Regions from separate parts of the Pseudomonas sp. FA117 genome, predicted to be linked through region 1. Evidence: riboswitches for the same ligand, from Rfam matches in the RefSeq annotation. Region 1 holds a riboswitch; each other region holds the start of a gene.
The links. Region 1 has a riboswitch for cobalamin ahead of AC1TXO_RS10905 (TonB-dependent receptor). Riboswitches for the same ligand answer to the same signal wherever they lie in the genome.
Positions count from the first base shown of each region.

Region 1 (3,716 bases):
TTGAACTCATCATATTTGGCACGTACCACCGCTGCGTTCGCGGACATTTGCCATTGATTGCCGAGGTCCAGTTCCAGCGTTGCTTCCACACCGTCGGAGGTCTGCTGCCCGGCTTGCTGTGGCTCATGTAGAGCAGACGCCGGGTTATTCACCAATAGCTTCTTCTTGACGATGTGATACGCCGCCAGTGTCCATTCGCCACGACCGTCCCAGAACCGCTGCTTGAGGCCCAGTTCGGTCTGTTTCGACTCTGTGAGGTCGTAGTTGATCTGGCGCGTGCTGAGGCTGATCAGGTTGTTCACACCGTCTTCGCTGGTGGAGTACTGACCGTACAACGACAGGTCGTCGGTCACCGCGAACACCAGGCCGGCGCGCCAGTTGCCGCCCTGCAGGCTGCGGTCGACGCGGCTGCCATCTATCAGGTTGTCACGGTCGATATGGTTCTGGTCGCGGCGGATACCGGTTACCAGCGACAGACGATCGGTGAGCTGGGTGCGGTTCTCGGCGAACAACGCGAAAGTGTGGGTGGTGGAGAGGGTCTGGGGCCGGGTTGCATTCTGGCTCTGGAACCAACCGGGCGCCGGGTGCCACGGATCGATATAGTCGCCACCGATATCTTTGTACGGCGAGTTGTTGTCGACATTGAAGCGGATCTTGTTGTACTCCGCGCCCACCACGGTCTTGCTGTTCAAGCCGAACAGCGAGTGATCGAAGGTGAAGCTCTGGCGATCACCGATCTGCTCCTGGTTGTGCTTGATCTCCAGATAACCCTTGCGCAGCAGTTGCTCTTGCTCGCCAATCCACTGGTAGTCCTCGGCATTGCGCCAATGCCGGCGACTCTTGATGTAGTACAGCTGGTTGCTGGCCGTGACGCTGTCGCTGATCGTCCAGTCGGTATTGAAGCGCGTCCACTCGTCGTGGTAGCGCTGCACATCGTTCTGGATGTTGTAGTTCTTCTTGCGCAGGCTGTCGCGCAGGTGGCCGTCGATCAGCGGCGTGCCGAAATAGTTGGCCGGCTGCGCATCGCCGCGCTCATGGGCCAGGGTGAAGCTCAGGTCGTCGGTGGCATCGAAGCGCAGGGCGGCGCTCAGGGCCAGGCTGCGAGAGTCGGTGCGGTCGACCCAGCCGTTGCCCTCCTGCTTGTTCAGGGTCAGGCGGTAGCTCAGGCGTTCGCTCAGGCTGCCGCCGCTGTCCAGGCCCAGTTGCTGGCGATCCCACGAGCCGTAGCCCAGGCGCAGGTGGTTGCGGATCTCGCCGTCGAAGGGCTTTTTCGGGATCACGTTGATCACCGCGCCCGTGGCGCCTTCGCCATAGAGCACCGAGGCCGGGCCGCGGATCACGTCGATGCGCTCGACCATCCACGGGTCGACCGGGAAGGTCTGGGTGCCGGCACCGGTGTACAGGCGCGAACCGTCGAACAGGGTCATCACCGAGGAATGGCCGGTGAAACCGCGGGCGGAGAGGGCGGTGTTGCCGTTGCCCGGGGTACCGACCGAGGTGATGCCGGGTGAGCGGGTCACGGCGTCCTGCACGGTGAGGTTGGCGCGTTGCTGGATTTGCTCGGACGTGATGCTGCTGGTGCTGGCCGGTGTCTCCAGGGCACTGAGGTTCAGGCGCGAACCTGCCTGGGTGGGGGTGGCCAGGTCGACGGTGTGCTCGTCACGGGTGTCGGTGATGGCGGTCGAAGGCAGGTCCAGGACCTTGCCTTGCGGCTGCTCGGCCAGGGCCGGCAGGGAGACGGCCATGCAGGCGGCCAGGGTGTGAAGCGTGAAGTGTCGGGACATGTCGTTCCACGGGTTCAGGAATGAATGGAGCCCGGTGGAAACAACGCAAAGACGAGCAACACGCACGCAGGCGCGCACGCGAACACCGGCCTGCGCCCGCCCACCGCGGGTTTGCCAACTGAAGCGTCAGGCCGGTCTCCGGGCTTGCGAGGGTCGTGAAGCCTTCACCTTCCCATGCAGATGCACAGTGGTGTGTCGAAAGCTTCGCTCGCTTACCGTTGCGGGGACAGCGCCGGACTTGTCTGCAAAGACGCACCGGCTTCCCGTTTCACCCTGCGCACGGCGGCGCAGGACACCTGAAACTGGCGCGCATCTGACCACCGAACGCAAGGGGAGTCAATCGTTTGGATGGGCGTAAATCTGTGAAGGACTGCGAGGTTGCGCGTTTTTATTGAATTTTTTTCGAACTTTTCCTGCATGCGTTGTCTCGAACCGCTCGTTCGCCCTTTTTTATTCACGTCATGGAGACTTTCGCGAATGTTCACTGGAAAACTGCTGCGTCACACCTGCGCCCTGGCCCTGCTCGGCGCCCCCCTGGCAGCGATGGCAGCCCCCAGCACCGACCCGCTGTTCACCTTCGGCCTGCTCGGTTCCTACGACAAGTTCAAGTTCGAAGGCGGCGGCGACTCCGACAAGGAGCACCTGGGCCAAGGCGGTGTGTTCGCCAACTTCGGCAACAAGATGACTGCCGAATCCGGCTTCATCTACCAGATCGGTGCCGAAGCCAAATACGGCAAGAAGAACGACAACAAGCTCAAGGAGGCCCAGGCCGACCTCGACCTTGGCTGGCGTGCCGCGCTGGATGCGCGCAACTTCGTCGACGTCATCGTCGGCGGCGGCTACAGCTGGACCCGCTTCGAGCCCGAGATCAACGATCTGGACACCAAGCTGACCTACAAGTCGCCGTTCGCCAAGGCGGCCCTGGGTTACAACCACCAGTTCGACGCCTCGACCCTGCGTGTCGAAGTCGGTGCACGTCACACCATTGATGGTCGCGCGCGCCTGAAGGTCGACGATTTCGGCAGCGACAGCGTCGACATGAAGGACCGCACCAACCCCTATGCCGAAGTCACCTTGCTGATGAACCAGCAGGGCGGCATGCCGATCCAGGCCGGCGTGTACTACACCCGCACCGAGTACAAGCTCGACGAGGATTCGCCGGTCGCCGACAACAACAAGCTCAAGCGTGACGAGTTTGGCGTGAAGGTCGGCCTGGCGTTCTGATGCCTCAGATGGCTGTATGCGTCATGCAGGGGCGGGCGTGTGCCGTTCCTGCAGACCGCAGTGACCGGGGCTAACGCCCCCGTCGCCGCGACACCCGCGCCTCGATGTTCTTGCGCCCGATCAGCAGCGCCGGCTTCTCCGTCACCGGCTCGTCGGCCAGCCATTTGTACATCACCAGGCAATCGACCAGGCCCAGCGTCGCATGGCGATAAGCCTTGGGCAGGCGTCCGACGGTCTCGAAACCGAGTGAGTGCCACAGCGCCACCGCCACCTCGTTGCTCGCCACCACCGAATTGAACTGCAGGGCCAGGAAGCCTTCCTGGCGGGCCAGCTTCTGCGAGTGCTCGCACATCACCCGTGCCACGCCACGACCGCGTGCCTGCGGCGTCACCATGTACCCGCAGTTGCCCACGTGCGCGCCGGGGCCTGCGGCATTGGCCTTGAGGTAGTAGGAACCCAGCAACTCGCCGTCCTCCTCGGCCACCAGGGTGCGCAGCGGCATCTCCAGCCACAGGTGACGCGCCTGCTGCTGCGACAACTGCGGATCGTACGCATAGGTTTCGCGCGCCTGGACGATCGCCTGGAAGGTTGGCCAGAAACGCTCGAAGTCGTCCGGGGTCATGGGGCGAAGGTGGATCATGGCGGTTCCTGCTCGGGCTGGGCCGGCAAGTCTGGGTGGATGGGCGCCGTCATGCAAGTGCGGCGGCG
Region 1 is NZ_CM170675.1:2,361,734-2,365,449, forward strand. It holds gene AC1TXO_RS10905 (TonB-dependent receptor) at 1-1,784, opposite strand, end outside; cobalamin riboswitch at 1,897-2,099, opposite strand; gene AC1TXO_RS10910 (outer membrane beta-barrel protein) at 2,262-3,008, shown strand; gene AC1TXO_RS10915 (GNAT family N-acetyltransferase) at 3,079-3,648, opposite strand.

Region 2 (3,716 bases), 670 kb from region 1:
AGGAACTGGACCTGCGCCCGCGCAGCTTCACCGACGGCCAGAGCCTGCACGCCTGGTGGTGGCCGGCCAGGCGCGCCGATGCCCCGGCGATTCTCTACCTGCACGGCGTGCGCTGGAACCTCACCGGCCAGTTGTTCCGCATCGAGCAACTGCATGCCATGGGCTATTCGGTGCTCGCCGTGGACTACCGCGGCTTTGGCCAGAGTCGGGGCGACCTGCCGTCCGAGGCCACGGTCTACGAAGATGCACGCATCGCCTGGGAGCGCTTCGCCCAGCTGCAGCCGGTAGCGGGCAAACGCCTGATCTTCGGCCATTCGCTGGGCGGTGCGGTGGCGGTGGAACTGGCCTCGGAACTGAGCCGCCATGCGCGTGAGGATGGCCAGCCGGTCCCCGCGCGCGGGCTGATCCTGGAGTCGACCTTCACCTCCCTTGGCGACGTTGCCACCGCAGTGGCCGACACCTCGCTGCCGGTGCGCTGGCTGCTGTCGCAGAAGTTCGACTCGCTGGGCAAGATCGCCGAGGTCGGCCTGCCGCTGCTGTTGGTGCACGGCCAGGATGATCGCTTCGTCCCGCCACGTTTCAGTCAGGCGCTGTTCGACGCCGCGCAGGAGCCCAAGACCCTGCTGCTGGTGCCCGGGGCCACCCACAACAACAGCATGAGCCTGGCGGGTCAGCGCTACCGGCGGGCAATCGAGGCGTTGCTCTGAGCGTGCCGACACTCACTGCACCGGCAGGAAGTTCATCAACAACAGGCTTTGCGCATAGTTGAGGCCGATACGCCGGTAGCGCTCGTCGAGCATCTGCGCCAGCAGGTCCAGGCGCGCGACGATCTTGCCGAATTCGACCGCGAAGCTCAGATTGCTGCCTTCCTCGGAGATTTCGTTGGAGAACAGCAGCAAAACGCCGTTGGCGTCCTGGCGCTGGCTGAGCATCCAGGTGGCCTTCTCGATGTTGCGCGCAGCGTTGTTGACGAACAACGGATCGATGGCGTCGGTCATGTAGAACTCGGTACGACCGCCATGGGCGGTGACCAGCATGCTGCCGATGGCATAGATGAACGCCCCGACCCGGTCGCCACGAAACTCCGGGCTCAAGGCATAGCTCAAGGCTGCCAGGTCGCGGCGCTCGCCCAATTGCGGCAGCGGCTGGCGCTGCTCGATGGCTTGGCGGATCTGCCGTTCGGCGGTGGCGGCATCCAGGTAGCCGGACTGCCTCCACTGGTTGGGATTGCGCAGGTACAGCTTGTTCATCAGCAGGTACAGGCTCTGCAGGTTGTCACGCATCGACAGGGTCGCCATGCGGTCGACGCTGGTCTGGAACAACTCGCTCGGCTGGCCATTGCCCAACTGCGTGAACAGGTCGCGGCCATCCTGCGCGGTACAGGCGCACAGGCCGGTCATGACACCCGCAAGCAACAGGCGGGTGCAGCGATGAAAGACAGAAACGGGCATCTGCTCCGGGATCCGGGGTCAGTGGCCGGGCCGGTGATCGGCGCAGCCTGGCCATGGATAGAGCCTGGGAATCGGAAAAAGTGCGGCGAACCGCGCAAAGCGGGCACCGCGCCGCACTTGCCGAGCATTTCGTAACAAGAATTGACGGCCAAACACGGCCGTGATTTGCTAATACATTACGTAGGGTGCCCCGCACAGGGGTGAAACGGGAAACCGGTGCGTCCAGGTCCAGTCATGGGCCGGACAAGTCCGGTGCTGCCCCCGCAACGGTAAGCGAGCGCGCGTCTGATCCACTGTGTCGGCAGTACGGCATGGGAAGGTGACGCCACACCGGGAGCCCCGCTCCTGCTCGTCAGCCCGGAGACCGGCCCGACGTACCTTGATCACACCCCGCGGTGGGCGGGCGCTGTTGCTGACCCCGGGCGATGTTCGTCCGGGGTCGCCGCGCTTCCTGTCGCCATGAAAAAAAAGCAGAGGAATGCGTCATGTCCGTCACCAGCGCCAAACACAGCATCGCCACTCCCGTCAGCCTCAGCCAGCGCCTCGTGGTCGCGGTCGGCGCCAGCCTGCTGGGCCTGTGCCTGGTGTACTTCGCCGGGTTCTCGCACCTGGAGGCCGTGCACAACGCGGCCCACGACACGCGCCACAGCGCCGCCTTCCCTTGCCACTGAGTGCCCAGCAATGATCAAGCGTATTGCCCGAACCGCGGGCTTCAGCGGTCTGCTGGCCGCCCTGTTGCTGACCCTGCTGCAAAGCTTCTGGGTCGCGCCGCTGATTCTGCAGGCTGAAACCTACGAGAACGCCGCGCCGGCCGAACAGCACGAACATGCCGGCGGCGAAGCCGGCGCAGGCCATGAACACAGTGAAGAAGCCTGGTCGCCGGAAGACGGCTGGCAGCGCGTGCTGTCGACCACGGGCGGCAACCTGGTGGTGGCGGTCGGCTTTGCCCTGATTCTTGCGGCGCTGTACAGCCTGCGCGAGCCTGGACGGGTCAGCACTGGCGCGCTGTGGGGCCTGGGCGGCTTCGCAGTGTTCTGCCTGGCGCCAACCCTGGGCCTGCCACCGGAACTGCCCGGCACCGCCGCTGCCGACCTGGCCCAGCGCCAGACCTGGTGGATCGGCACCGCTGCCGCCACCGCCGTGGGCCTGGCACTGCTGGTGTTCGCCCGCCACTGGTTGCTCAAGGTGCTGGGCGCAGCGTTGCTGGTGGTGCCTCACCTGATCGGCGCACCTCAGCCCGAAGTCCACGAAAGCCTGGCGCCCGAAGCGCTTGAGGCACAGTTCAAGGTCGCCTCCTGGCTGACCAATGCCGCGTTCTGGGTGGCCCTGGGCCTGATCAGCGCCTGGCTCTACCGCCGATCCGCGCAGGCCTGATGACGGCGCTGTACGCCGGTTTCGGTTGCCGTCGAGGGTGTCCGCTGCAGGTGCTGGACACCCTGTTGCGGCGCACCCTGGCCGACAACGGCCTGGCGCTGGCAGAGCTGCGAGGTATTGCCAGTATCGATCTTAAGGCCGACGAGCCAGGGTTGCGGCAGTTGGCCGAACGACTCGGACTACCCCTGGTGTTCTACTCGGCCTTGCAGCTACAGCCCTACCTTCCCCGACTCAGCCACCGCTCCGCGATTGCCTTCGAAGCCACCGGCTGCTGGGGCGTGGCCGAAAGTGCCGCGCTGGCAGCGGCCGGCGACCGGCACGCGGATCCCGTTCTGCGGGTCAGCCGGCAAGTGCTCGACAGCGCTACCCTTGCGCTGGCGTGCAGCGGATAATCGCGTTCCATTCATTTCAAGGACTTGCCATGACGGTCTATTTCATCGGCGCCGGCCCCGGCGATCCCGAGCTGATCACGGTCAAGGGCCAGCGCCTGATTCGTCAATGCCCGGTGATCATCTACGCCGGCTCCCTGGTGCCACCGGCAGTGCTCGAAGGCCACTGTGCGCACACCGTGATCAACAGTGCCGAACTGCACCTTGAACAGATCGTCCAGGCCATTGCCGATGCCCATGAACAAGGCCTGGACGTTGCCCGGGTACACAGCGGTGATCCGTCCCTGTACGGCGCCATCGGCGAGCAGATCCGCCACCTGCGCGAACGCGGCATCGATTACCAGATCATCCCTGGCGTGACAGCCACCGCCGCCAGCGCCGCACTGCTTGGTTGCGAGCTGACGTTACCGGATGTGTCGCAGACGGTGATCCTGACCCGTTACGGCGACAGCTCTCCCCTGCCTGCGGGCGAGCAACTGGCCGATCTGGCGCGCCATCGCAG
Region 2 is NZ_CM170675.1:3,026,909-3,030,624, forward strand. It holds gene AC1TXO_RS13905 (alpha/beta hydrolase) at 1-707, shown strand, start outside; gene AC1TXO_RS13910 (hypothetical protein) at 720-1,451, opposite strand; cobalamin riboswitch at 1,618-1,838, shown strand; gene AC1TXO_RS13915 (CbtB domain-containing protein) at 1,937-2,122, shown strand; gene AC1TXO_RS13920 (CbtA family protein) at 2,133-2,825, shown strand; gene AC1TXO_RS13925 (cobalamin biosynthesis protein) at 2,825-3,217, shown strand; gene cobM (precorrin-4 C(11)-methyltransferase) at 3,247-3,716, shown strand, end outside.
Region 2: it holds a riboswitch for cobalamin, as region 1 does, so the genes downstream of both, AC1TXO_RS13915 (CbtB domain-containing protein) here and AC1TXO_RS10905 (TonB-dependent receptor) in region 1, are expected to answer to the same signal.

Region 3 (3,716 bases), 860 kb from region 1:
TCCCAGCCCCAGGATCGCCCCTCGGTCACCGCACAAAGCGCGGTCAAGGCCAACGCTTCGCATTCGTCGGTCTTCGATGAGGAAGACCTCGCCACCGACGAAGACCTGCAAGCCTTCTCCAGCAACAGCAAGCCCTACCAGTTGCCAGTCCTCGCGGACAGCATCCTGGAGCGCGGCATGTCGCTGATCGGCACCCGCTACCGCTTCGGGGGCACCTCCGAACAGTCCGGCTTCGATTGCAGCGGCTTCATCGGCTACCTGTTCCGCGAAGAGGCGGGCATGAACCTGCCGCGTTCGACCCGCGAGATGATCAACGTCGACGCCCCCAAGGTTGCACGCAACAAGCTCAAGCCGGGTGACCTGCTGTTCTTCAGCACCAACGGTCGCGGCCGCGTCAGCCACGCCGGCATCTACCTGGGCGACAACCAGTTCATCCACTCCAGCAGCCGCCGCAGCGGTGGCGTGCGCATCGACAACCTCGATGACCGTTACTGGAGCAAGACCTTCATCGAAGCCAAGCGTGCCTTGGCCATGGCGCCGACCACCACCCTGTCGCGCAACTGATATCAAAATGCTGTATCCTCGCACGGCGGCGTAGCTGAAAAGCTAGCCGCCGTGCGCATTTACGAATAGCGTCTAATCTAAATCCTTAACTCTTTTTTCGGCTGCGGCCGATTGGTCTCAGACAGGTTCTGACCCATGACGATGCTGACGCGCTTCGCACTCCTTTCCCTCGCGGCACTGCTCGCCGCCTGTTCCAGCCGTGCTCCGGCTCCGGCCCCTGTGGTCAAGCCGCAGGTCACCTTCATCGACCAGCCTTCATCTTCGCCTGTGGCGGACGACGTGCTGATCCGTGCCATCGGCCTGGTCGGCACGCCGTACCGTTGGGGCGGCAACACGCCGGATTCGGGGTTCGATTGCAGCGGGCTGATCGGCTATGTGTACCGCGGTGCGGCGAACATCAACCTGCCGCGCTCGACCCGCGAGATGATCGTCATGCGTGCCCCGAGCGTTGACATCAATTCACTGCAGTCCGGTGACCTGGTGTTCTTCGCCACCGGCGGCGGCTCGCAGGTGAGCCATGCGGGGATCTACGTGGGGGAGGGGCGCTTCGTGCATGCGCCGTCCACCGGCGGTACCGTGCGGCTCGACTACCTGTCGAACAGCTACTGGTCCAAGGCGTACCTGCAGGCCAAGCGGGTGTTGGCGCCGGGGCATCTCGCGCAGAACCCCTGATGGTGTCGGGAAAGGGCTGCGCAGCAGCCCCCGAGCCCTGTACTCAAGCCTGCTTGAGCAACAACGCCACCCCTGGATGATACTGCCCTGACTCGTTATGCAACTTGCGGTACGCATACGGGAAGTACCAGGCAATTGCGCAGGCTGTGTGCTTGTTCAAGTCATCGACCAGATCCTGCAATTCCTCCGGGCTGGCATGCTGTCCCGCCTTCCATGGGCTGACGAACAGCGCTCCGGCCTTCAGCTGGCTGGGGTAGGCGGTCAGCCGCGCCAAGGTCGCGCTCTCCTGCAGGGCGCCCGCCAGGTCCAGGCGGGCAATCTTTGGCCAGCGCTGCTCGGTGTGCAGATGAATGGAGTGTTCGGCGCCGGCAATCGACAGATCGCAGCGCCCCTCGCGCTCGCCTTCGTCACGCTGCTTCTTGCTCTGGTAGTGCTGCAGCGCCACCAGCTCGGCCTGCCAGGCTGCGGCGGCGAGGATCCCGGCATTGGCCTGGGCGCCATGCCAGTAGGGCGCATCGCCGTCGCCATGGATCTGGTTGAAACGGTCGATGCAGTCGACCCAGCGTTCCAGGGCCGGACGCAGGAATTCCAGGTGCGGGTTGTGGATGATCAAGCCTTGCATGACGCGCTCTCCTTTTATTATGGTCGCGTGCAGCTGGGTGATGGCTATGTGATATCACTGCTTCGATAGTGAGACAAGCATCCACATCAACCGTTCATCGTCGGTGTTCAATTGACGCTCCCGGTGCAACCCTCTAACCTTCGCGGCGTGTTTCAGGTGCTCTGCGGATCGGCTCCGTCAGGGTGAAACTGGGAAGCCGGTGGGCGCCAGCAAGGCGCGAATCCGGCGCTGCCCCCGCAACGGTAGGTGAGTCAAGATCGCGCAGGGCCACTGGGGCATTCGTCCCCCGGGAAGGCGCGCGGTTTCGGGCCAGGGCCCGGCTCACGAGCCCGGAGACCGGCCTGTCACTGCCAACGGCATCACGGAGGGTGATGCGCGCTGACCCGTGCTATTGCCACGGCCCCTGCGCGCGCCCTTCGCTTGCCTGCCTTGTTTATCTGTCGTTGCCTGGTGCCCGCCCGCGAGTGCCCCACCGGCGCGTCGACAGCCTGCGGAGAACCCCTGATGAGCGAATCCACCGAACGCGACGAACGCCACCTGGCGCGCATGCAGCGCAAGAAGGCGATCATCGACGAACGTATCGCCAATTCCCCCAACGAATGCGGCCTGCTGCTGGTGCTGACCGGCAATGGCAAGGGCAAGAGCAGCTCGGCCTTCGGCATGCTCGCCCGCGCGCTCGGGCATGGCATGCAGTGCGGGGTGGTGCAGTTCATCAAGGGGCGCAACAGCACCGGCGAAGAACTGTTCTTCCGCCGCTTCCCCGATGAAGTGCGCTATCACGTGATGGGCGAAGGCTTTACCTGGGAAACCCAGGACCGCCAGCGCGACATCGCCGCTGCAGAAGCGGCCTGGGCAGTCTCTCGCCAGTTGCTGCAGGATCCTTCGGTACAGTTCGTGGTACTCGATGAACTGAACATCGCTCTCAAGCACGGCTACCTCGACCTCGACCAGGTGCTTTCGGACATCCAGGCGCGCCCGCCGATGCAGCATGTGATCGTCACCGGTCGCGGGGCCAAGCCGGAAATGGTCGAACTGGCCGACACCGTCACCGAGATGGGCATGCTCAAGCACGCCTTCCAGGCGGGCATCCGTGCGCAGAAGGGCGTCGAACTGTGACTCGAGCCTCACGTCACTGCCCGGCGGTGCTGATTGCCGCGCCGGCATCCGGCCAGGGCAAGACCACCGTCACCGCCGCCCTGGCGCGCCTGCACCGCAACCTCGGGCGCAAGGTCCGGGTGTTCAAGTGCGGGCCTGATTTTCTCGACCCGATGATTCTCGAGCGCGCCAGCGGTGCGCCGGTGTACCAGCTGGACATGTGGATGATCGGCGAGCAGGAAAGCCGTCGCCTGTTGTGGGAGGCCGCTGCCGAAGCCGACCTGATCCTGATCGAAGGCGTCATGGGCCTGTTCGACGGCACGCCGTCGAGCGCCGACCTTGCGCGGCATTTCGGCGTGCCGGTGCTGGCGGTGATCGACGGCACGGCCATGGCCCAGACCTTTGGCGCCCTGGCCCTGGGGCTGGCGCGCTACCAGGCCGACCTGCCGTTTGCCGGCGTGCTGGCCAACCGGGTCGGCAGCCTGCGCCATGCGCAGCTGCTCGAAGGCAGCCTGACCGAAGGCCTGCGTTGGTACGGTGGGTTGTCGCGCGAACGCGGCATCGAGCTGCCCAGCCGCCACCTGGGGCTGGTCCAGGCCAGCGAACTGAACGACCTCGACGCCCGCCTCGACGCGGCCGCCGAAGCCCTGGGCGCCAGCTGCGATGCCGCCTTGCCGCCACCGGTGGCGTTCGTCGAGCCGCAAGCGGTGGAGCCGGGCACAAGCCTTGTCGGCGTACGCATCGGCGTGGCCCGGGATGAGGC
Region 3 is NZ_CM170675.1:1,497,715-1,501,430, forward strand. It holds gene AC1TXO_RS07065 (C40 family peptidase) at 1-564, shown strand, start outside; gene AC1TXO_RS07070 (C40 family peptidase) at 700-1,236, shown strand; gene AC1TXO_RS07075 (hypothetical protein) at 1,280-1,858, opposite strand; cobalamin riboswitch at 1,996-2,217, shown strand; gene cobO (cob(I)yrinic acid a,c-diamide adenosyltransferase) at 2,363-2,974, shown strand; gene AC1TXO_RS07085 (cobyrinic acid a,c-diamide synthase CobB) at 2,971-3,716, shown strand, end outside.
Region 3: it holds a riboswitch for cobalamin, as region 1 does, so the genes downstream of both, cobO (cob(I)yrinic acid a,c-diamide adenosyltransferase) here and AC1TXO_RS10905 (TonB-dependent receptor) in region 1, are expected to answer to the same signal.

Region 4 (3,716 bases), 350 kb from region 1:
AAACCCAGAGAACCCGCAATGCCCAGATACCCCGCTGCCCTGCTGGCCATACTGCTGTCCGGCTGCACCCTGGCCCCCGACTATGAACGCCCGGACGCGCCCGTCGCGACCAGCTTCCCCACGGGGGCGGCCTACCAGGGCGACACCACAGCCACCCGCCAGAGCGAAGACTGGCACCAGGTGTTCAAGGATCCGCTGCTGCGCCAGCTGATCGACAGCGCCCTGCTCAACAACCGCGACCTGCGGGTGGCGGCGCTCAATGTCGAAGCCTATCGCGCGCAGTTCCGCATCCAGCGCGCCGAACTGCTGCCCAAGGTTTCCGCCGATACCAAGGGCCAGCGTCAGTATCTGCCGCGCAGCATGACCGGCACCGGCGACGGCGCCATCACCCAGACCTACGCCGCCACCCTGGGCGTGAGCGCCTATGAGCTCGACCTGTTCGGCCGCCTGCGCAGCCTCAGCGACAAGGCCCTGCTCACCTACCTGCCCAGCGAACAGGCGCAGCGCAGCGTGCAGTTGGGCCTGGTGGCCAGTGTCGCCAGTGGCTACCTGACCTGGCGCGCCGACCTCGAACTGCTCGAACTGTCGCGCCAGACCCTTGCCGCCGACCAGCAGAGCCTGCGCCTGACCCAAGGCCAGCGCCGCGCCGGCACCGCGTCAGCGCTGCAACAGATCCAGGCGCAGACCAGCGTCGACAGCGCCCGCGCCGCCGTCGCCCGCTATCAGCGCCAGGTGGCCCAGGACATCAACCAGCTCACCCTGCTGGTCGGTGTGCCCCTGGACGAGGGCAACCCAGGCCTGCCGCTGGCGGCGCAGCAGATGATCGGCCTGCCGGCCGGCTTGCCCTCGGCACTGCTGCAGCGTCGCCCCGACATCCTCGAAGCCGAGTACCAGCTGCGCGCTGCCAACGCCGACATCGGCGCAGCCCGGGCAGCGTTCTTTCCCAGCATCAGCCTGACCGCCAATGCCGGCAGCAGCAGCCGCGAGCTGTCCGGCCTGTTCGACGGCGGCAGCGGCACCTGGCTGTTCCAGCCACAGATCAACCTGCCGCTGTTCACAGCCGGCAGCCTGCGTGCCAGCCTCGATTACGCACGCCTGCAAAAGCAGATCGAGGTCGCGCGCTATGAAAAATCGATCCAGGTGGCCTTCCAGGAAGTCTCCGACGGGCTTGCCGCGCGGGCGACCTACCAGCGCCAGTTGCTGGCCCAGCGTGACCTGGTGGATTCGACCCAGCGTTACTACGACCTGGCCCGCAACCGCTATCGCATCGGCGTCGACAGCAGCCTGACCTTCCTCGACGCCCAGCGCTCGCTGTTCAGCGCCCAGCAGGGGCTGATCAACGACCGGCTGGCCCAGTTGCTCGCCGAGGTCAACCTGTACGCCGCCCTCGGCGGCGGTTGGGCGCCCCATCCATGAAGCCCGCTTGCGCAACCGTCGGTCGGCACTGACGTCAGTTGCATGGACCGCACTGGCTCGACAGCCACTCCCAGATAATGAGGGCTTGCCCAAGGGCGGCCCCTCACTCCTGTGTTGGCCCGCCTGCGGGTGGGCCTTTTTTCAACCCAGCGAGGGTGGACGTCATGAACGAAAAGCACTGGATGGGCGGCGGCGACGCTCAGAGCGACTGGCCCGAGCTCGAGCCTGAGCCCCGCAACGACCGCGTCGATGACCCGGACGTGGACCCTGACCTCAACGAGGATGAAGACAATCGCCCCGGCGTGCCGGCCAGCGATCCGGAGTCCGGTGCCTGAGCGCCTGCGGCCCGGGCCGCGGTTGACTCCCCTGCCCATAAATGCTCAGATGCGCCCCTTGTTTCAGGTGTCCACGACCGCCGTGTCGGGGATTAAACGGGAAGCCGGTGCCTCGCCCAGTGCGACCAGTCCGGCGCTGCCCCCGCAACGGTAAGCGAGCGACGCATTCGATACACCACTGTGCCTGCGGCATGGGAAGGTGAGTGCCTCACGCCCCTCGCAAGCCCGGAGACCGGCCTGTCACTGCAGTTGGCAACACCCGCGGTGGGCGGGCGTGGGCCGGTCTTCGCGGCAGCCTTGCCTGCGCGACGCCTCCACGCGCATCCACCGTTCGGGTTTCACTCACCCTGCGACGGTCCGCTCATGTCACGCCCCACCCTGCATATCCAAGGCCTGCACTGGTCGCCGCACAGCGGTGGGCGCGCCCTGCTCGAGAACATCGACCTGCAGATCGGCGCCGGCGAGTTCGTCGGCCTGATCGGCCCAAACGGCAGCGGCAAGACCAGCCTGCTGCGCTGTGCCTACCGCTTCAATCGCCCGCACGCTGGCCAGGTCCAGCTCGATGGCGAAGACATCTGGCAACGCAACCCACGCTGGGTAGCGCAGCGTATCGCGGTGATGCTGCAGGAATTTCCCGAGGACTTCGGCCTGACCGTGCGCGATGTCGTGGCCATGGGCCGCACGCCGCACCTGGGCTGGTTCGACGGCGACGGCGACCCGGGCCTGATCGACGACACCCTGGCCAGGCTCGGCCTGCTGCCCCGCGCCCTGGATGCGTTCGTCTGCCTGTCGGGCGGCGAAAAGCAGCGCGTGCTGCTGGCCCGGGCGCTGGTCCAGGAGCCGCGCCTGCTGATTCTCGACGAGCCGACCAACCATCTCGACCCCCGCTTCCAGCTGGCCCTGCTGCAGCAACTGCGCGGTACCGGCCTGAGCCTGCTGGCCAGCTTCCACGACCTGAACCTGGCAGCCGCCTTCTGTGACCGCCTGTACGTGATCGACGGCGGCCGCATCGTCACCCATGGCACGCCGGAGCAGGTGCTGACCGAGCAATGCCTGGCCGAGGTGTTCGGCGTGCAGGCCCTGGTCGACCGCCACCCGCTGGCCTCCCATCCACGCATTACCTGGATCAGCCCCGCATGAAACCGCTGCTCACCTGCCTGGCCCTGCTCAGCGCCCTGCCCCTGTTCGCCCAGGCCGAAAGCTACCCGCTGACCGTACGCAGTTGCGACCGTGACGTGACCTTCACCCACGCGCCGCAGCACGCCGTCAGCCACGACATCAACCTCACCGGCATGCTCCTGGCCCTGGGCCTGCGCGATCACATGGCCGGCTACAGCGGCATCAGCGGCTGGAAGACCCTCGACCCGAGCCTGCGCGAGGCGCTGGCAGGCCTGCCGGAGCTGGCACCGCGCTATGTGTCTGTGGAGAACCTGCTCGATGCCGATGCCGACTTTTTCCTGGCCGGCTGGAGCTATGGCATGCGCATCGGCGGCCCGGTCACGCCCCAGACCCTGGCGCCATTCGGTATCCCGGTGTACGAGCTGAGCGAGTCGTGCTCGTGGATCATGCCGCAGCGCCAGGCCAGCCTCGAAGACCTGTACCGCGACCTGGACAACCTGGGTCGGATATTCGATGTGCGCGAGCGCGCCAGCGTGCTGGTCAGCCAGCTGCGCCAGCGGGTCGAACGGGTCGCGGCGCAAGTGGCCCAGGCCGGGCAACGGCCACGGGTGTTCCTCTACGACAGCGGCGAAGACCGCCCCACCACCTCGGGGCGCCTGGGCATGCCGCAGGCTCTGATCAGCGCTGCCGGTGGTGACAATGTGATGAGCGACGTGAGCGCCAGCTGGACCCAGGTCAACTGGGAAAGCGTGGTGGAGCGCGACCCGGAGGTGATCGTCATCGTCGACTACGGCCCGACTTCGTGGCAGCAGAAACGTGATTTCCTCCTGCAGCACCCGGCGCTGG
Region 4 is NZ_CM170675.1:2,714,283-2,717,998, reverse strand. It holds gene AC1TXO_RS12455 (helix-turn-helix transcriptional regulator) at 1-1, shown strand, start outside; gene AC1TXO_RS12450 (efflux transporter outer membrane subunit) at 19-1,416, shown strand; gene AC1TXO_RS12445 (hypothetical protein) at 1,581-1,751, shown strand; cobalamin riboswitch at 1,800-2,006, shown strand; gene AC1TXO_RS12440 (ABC transporter ATP-binding protein) at 2,115-2,891, shown strand; gene AC1TXO_RS12435 (ABC transporter substrate-binding protein) at 2,888-3,716, shown strand, end outside.
Region 4: it holds a riboswitch for cobalamin, as region 1 does, so the genes downstream of both, AC1TXO_RS12440 (ABC transporter ATP-binding protein) here and AC1TXO_RS10905 (TonB-dependent receptor) in region 1, are expected to answer to the same signal.